One region of the Rhodospirillum rubrum ATCC 11170 genome, then DNA from elsewhere that is predicted to be linked to it. Evidence: predicted binding sites of a transcription regulator. Region 1 holds the regulator's gene; the other holds the start of a gene.
The links. Region 1 encodes PhoB, which activates phosphate uptake and scavenging genes when phosphate is short. Its sites were predicted from a motif close to TNTCATAAAACTGTCA; they were not measured.
Positions count from the first base shown of each region.

Region 2: a site for PhoB is predicted at 940-955, ahead of RRU_RS10545 (inorganic phosphate transporter). Genes of this name have one in related genera too.

Region 1 covers NC_007643.1:715,503-717,900, forward strand. The annotation lists gene pstB (phosphate ABC transporter ATP-binding protein PstB) at 1-88, shown strand, start outside; gene phoU (phosphate signaling complex protein PhoU) at 154-885, shown strand; gene phoB (phosphate regulon transcriptional regulator PhoB) at 882-1,583, shown strand; gene RRU_RS03150 (hypothetical protein) at 1,597-1,776, shown strand; gene RRU_RS03155 (YeiH family protein) at 1,888-2,398, shown strand, end outside.
Region 2 covers NC_007643.1:2,347,760-2,350,157, forward strand. The annotation lists gene RRU_RS10540 (ATP-binding protein) at 1-916, shown strand, start outside; gene RRU_RS10545 (inorganic phosphate transporter) at 1,041-2,398, shown strand, end outside.

The DNA.
Region 1 (2,398 bases):
GCTGATCGAATGCGGTGATACGGAGACGATTTTCACCAATCCCCAGCACAATTTGACCCAGGGTTATATCACCGGCCGCTTCGGCTGATCCCCCGCCGGCCCCTCCCTTGCCGGGGAGCGGGTTGTTTTCGGTGGCCGGTAGGAGAAATACGGATGTCGACCGAGCACACCGTCCGGTCCTTCGACGAAGAACTCAAAACACTCGTCAAGACCGTGCTGCGCATGGGCGGGCTGGCCGAAGCCCAGCTTGCCAATGCGGTTCAGGCCCTGGTCCGGCGCGATAGCGATCTCGCCGGGCGGGTGGTTTCCGGCGATGGCCGCATCGACGCCATCGAACAGGAGATCAATGATTTCGCCATCCGCATGCTGGCCCTGCGCCAGCCGATGGCCGACGATCTGCGCGGCATCGTCGGCGCCTTGAAGATCTCCAGCGATCTGGAGCGGATCGGCGATTACGCCTCGAACGTTGGGAAGCGCACCCTTGTGCTGAACCAACTGGCGCCGGTCAAACCGGTCACGACCATTCCGACCATGGCCCGTCTGGTCCAGGACATGGTCAAGGATACGCTTGACGCCTATGTCGAGCGCGATCTCGACAAGGCGGTGATGGCCTGGTCGCGCGATGACGAGGTCGACGAGCTTTACACCTCGCTGTTTCGCGAACTCGTCACCTACATGATGGAGGATCCGCGCACCATCACCGCTTGTACCCACCTGATGTTCATCGCCAAGAACATCGAACGGATCGGCGATCACGCCACCAATATCGCCGAGACCGTGCATTACCTGGTTTCGGGAAATCCGCTACGCGCCGCCCGCCCCAAAGGAAGCGGTCAGGGCGAGTTCGGGGACACCCTTGATGACATTCAAGAGCTGAACCGATGAAATCCCATGTGCTGATCGTTGAAGACGAAGTCTCGCTGGTGACCTTGCTGCGCTATAACCTTGAGAAAGAGGGTTACCGGGTGTCCGAGGCGATGGATGGCGAGGAAGCCATGACCCTGGTCGCCGAGGATCAGCCCGATGTGGTGATCCTTGACTGGATGCTGCCGTCGCTGTCGGGGATCGAGGTCTGCCGCCAGCTGCGGCGCAAGCCGCGCACCCGCGATCTGCCGATTTTGATGCTGACGGCGCGCGGCGAGGAAAGTGACCGCATTCGCGGCCTCAATACCGGGGCCGACGACTATATGTCCAAGCCGTTTTCCATGCCCGAACTGCTGGCCCGGGTCAAAGCGCTGCTGCGCCGCGCCCAGCCGACCAGCGCCAAGGGCACGCTGAGCTATTCCGATGTGGTGATGGATCTGGGCGCCCATCGGGTGACCCGGGGGGGACGCTATATCCACCTCGGGCCGACGGAGTTCCGTCTGCTGCAGTTCCTGATGCAGAACCCGGGCGCGGTGTTTTCCCGCGAAGAACTGCTGAACGCCGTTTGGGGACCCGACATCTACGTCGAACCCCGCACCGTTGATGTTCATATCCGCCGTCTGCGCAAGGCGCTCAACGGCGAGGCCAGCACCGATCTGATCCGCACCGTCCGTGCCGCCGGCTACGCGCTTGATACCAACCCCGTCTTCTCCCAATAGGAGGGTCCGCGCCATGTCCCATGTCACCGTCTTGTGGAGCAGCCCCGATCTGGCAACCCTGGAGGCGGTCCAGGCCGTGGCCGGTCCCGTCAAGGCGCCGCGCGTGAAGCGCGGCACCGCCCATGGCCCGGCCGTTCTGGCCGCCGAGACCGCCGCCGCCCGCCCCCTGGCACCGCGCCCCGACGAAGCCTGAGCTTAAAAAGGAATCGATAACTTCCAGTGATCGAAGTTATCAGATCCATTTGTTGGACTGATTGGTCAGAGTGATCAAGGATCGCGCTCCGTTCCCCCCGGAGAAGGTCCGATGATGCGTTTCCGTTCCACCGCCGCCGTTTTGCCCGTTCCCCCCGCCGGAGTCATCGCGGGGATGTTCGCCGCCCTTCCCGGCCTTGGCTTGGCCTTTGCCGTGGCCGGGAGCGGGTTTTTGCTCCATCGCCTGCCGGGGCTCGACAGGATCAGCCCGCTGATCGTGTCGATCATCCTGGGCATGGCGGTCAATAGCCTGTGGGCGATGCCGCTGCGGGCCAAACCGGGGCTGCGCGTGGCGTCGCGGCGCCTGCTTCGGCTGGCCGTGGTTCTTTTGGGGCTGCAGATCACCTTTGATCACCTGCGGGCGTTGGGCGCCCCGGGGATGGCGGTGGTCGCCCTGACCCTGCTTCTGACCTTTTTGCTGACCAAGGCTTTGGGGCGGCTGATCGGTGTCGAACGGGGCTTGGCCGAATTGATCGCCGTCGGCACGGCGGTCTGCGGCGCCTCGGCGGTGGTCGCGGCCAATACGGTGACGCAGGCCGATGACGAGGACGTGGCCTATGCCA
Region 2 (2,398 bases), 1.6 Mb from region 1:
CGGTCATCTTGATCTGGAAAGTCGCCCCTTCGATCCCGCCACCCTGCTCGAAGGGGTGCGGACCTTGATGGAGGGGCCGGCCCGCGACAAGGCCATCGCCCTGCGCACCTCGATCGAAGGGGCGAAGCCGCCGCTCCGCCTGGGCGACGAGGGCCGCCTGCGCCAGATCCTGCTCAATCTCGCCAACAACGGCGTGAAGTTCACCGAAAAGGGCTCGCTTACCCTGCGCCTGAAAGCCGGCACGGGCGGAGCCTTGCGCTTCGAGGTCGAAGACACCGGGATCGGCATCCCCAAGGAAAAACAAGACACGCTATTTCACGACTTCACCCAGGTGTCGGCCTCGACCGCCCGGCGCTTTGGCGGCAGCGGGCTGGGGTTGTCGATCTGTCGGCGGCTGGTCGGGCTGATGGGCGGGCGCCTTGGCTTTGACAGCACCCCGGGCGTTGGCAGCCTTTTTTGGTTCGAGGTCGATCTGCCCGAAGTCGTCGCCAGCCAATCGCCGCCCCCCCCTCCCTTCCAGGGCCCACCGCTGTCGATCCTGGTGGTCGAAGACAACGAGATCAACCGTCAGGTCGCCCTTGGGCTGTTGACCAAGCTGGGCCACCGGGTCACCTGTGTCGATGACGGCGCCGCCGCCGTGCGGGTCGTCGACACCATGCCCTTCGACCTGATCTTGATGGATGTCCAGATGCCGGGCATGGATGGCTATGAAGCCACCCGTCTTATTCGCGGCAAGCCGGCGCCGGTGGGCGGCCTGCCCATCGTCGCCATGACCGCCAATGCCACCAGCGGGGATGTGGCGGCGGCGATGGCGGCGGGCATGACCGGCTATCTGTCCAAGCCGATCACCCGCAAGCGTCTGGCCGAGGCCTTGATGGCCCACGGTCCCGGAGCGACGGTCTCGACGACGGGGTAATCCTCGGCGCGATGACATTTTTACTTCATTTTTATGACGGAATCCCCGATGACTGCGCGCGATGCCCTTCCCCCGCGCTGACAGTCAGAGGACGAGGATGATTTCCCCAAGCGGTCCGAAGAATATGAAAAAGCTCCATAAGGAGCTCAAACGCTTCTCGGCGATCGAAGCCGGTTTGGCGATCACCGGCCGACCGGCGGTCGGCATCGGTCTGGCTGTGGTTTTCCTGGGCGTGATCTGGGCCTTCACGGCGATGACCTTTGGCCAAACCCCGTCCCATACCTTTCTCGTCCTCGCCGCCGTCGTCGGCGGCTATATGGCGCTCAACATCGGCGCCAATGACGTCGCCAATAATATGGGACCGGCCGTCGGCTCGCGGGCGATGACCATGGCCGGGGCGCTGTTGATTGCCGCCATCTGCGAAGCCTCGGGGGCCATCCTGGCCGGTGGCGACGTGGTCGAGACGATTTCCAAGGGGATCATCGATCCCGGAGCGATGTCCGATAACGTGAAATTCGTCCAGGTGATGATCGCCGCCCTTCTCGCCTCGGCGCTATGGGTCAACCTCGCGACCTATCTCAACGCCCCGGTCTCGACCACCCATGCCATCGTCGGCGGGGTGATGGGCGCGGGGGCCCTCGCCGCCGGCGTCGGCGCGGTTCATTGGAGCACCGTCGGGGCGATCGTCGCCAGTTGGGTCATCTCGCCGATGATGGGCGGCGTCATCGCCGCCGCCCTACTGCTCTTCGTCAAAAAGATGATCTTGTTCCAAGACGACAAGATCGCCGCCGCCCGCCGCTGGATCCCGGTGCTGATCGGCCTGATGGCCGGCGCCTTTGGCATGTATCTGCTGACCAAGGGCCTCGCCCGCGTCTATGCGCCGCCCTCCTGGCTGGTCGGCCTCGCCGGCGTCGGATCGTTCCTTGGCGTCTGGGCGCTCATGCGTCCGATCGTTCGCCGCCAGACGGTGGAAATGGAGAACCGGCGCAAGGCGGTGAGCGGCCTTTTCACCCATGCCCTGATCTTTTCCTCGGCCCTGCTGTCCTTCGCCCATGGCGCCAATGACGTCGCCAATGCGGTGGGACCGCTTGCCGCCATCGCCAATGCCCTGGCCGGCGGCGGGGTGGAGGACCAAGCCGTGGTCCTGCCACTGTGGATCCTCGTGGTCGGCGCGGCGGGCATCTCGGCCGGGCTGTTCCTGTTTGGTCCGAAGCTGATCCGCACCGTCGGCGAAAAAATCACCAAGCTCGACCGCGCCCGGGCCTTCTGCGTCTCGCTTTCGGCCGCCGTCACCGTTCTCGCCGCCTCGGGGCTGGGGCTGCCGGTCAGTTCGACCCATATCGCCGTTGGCGCCGTTTTCGGGGTCGGCTTCCTGCGCGAGGCCCTGGCCAATCACCAGGAACTGTCCCATCTGGTGCATCCGCCCCGGCTCGATGCGATCGACAACCCGCAGCGCGTGGAAAAGCTGGAACGGCGCCGTCT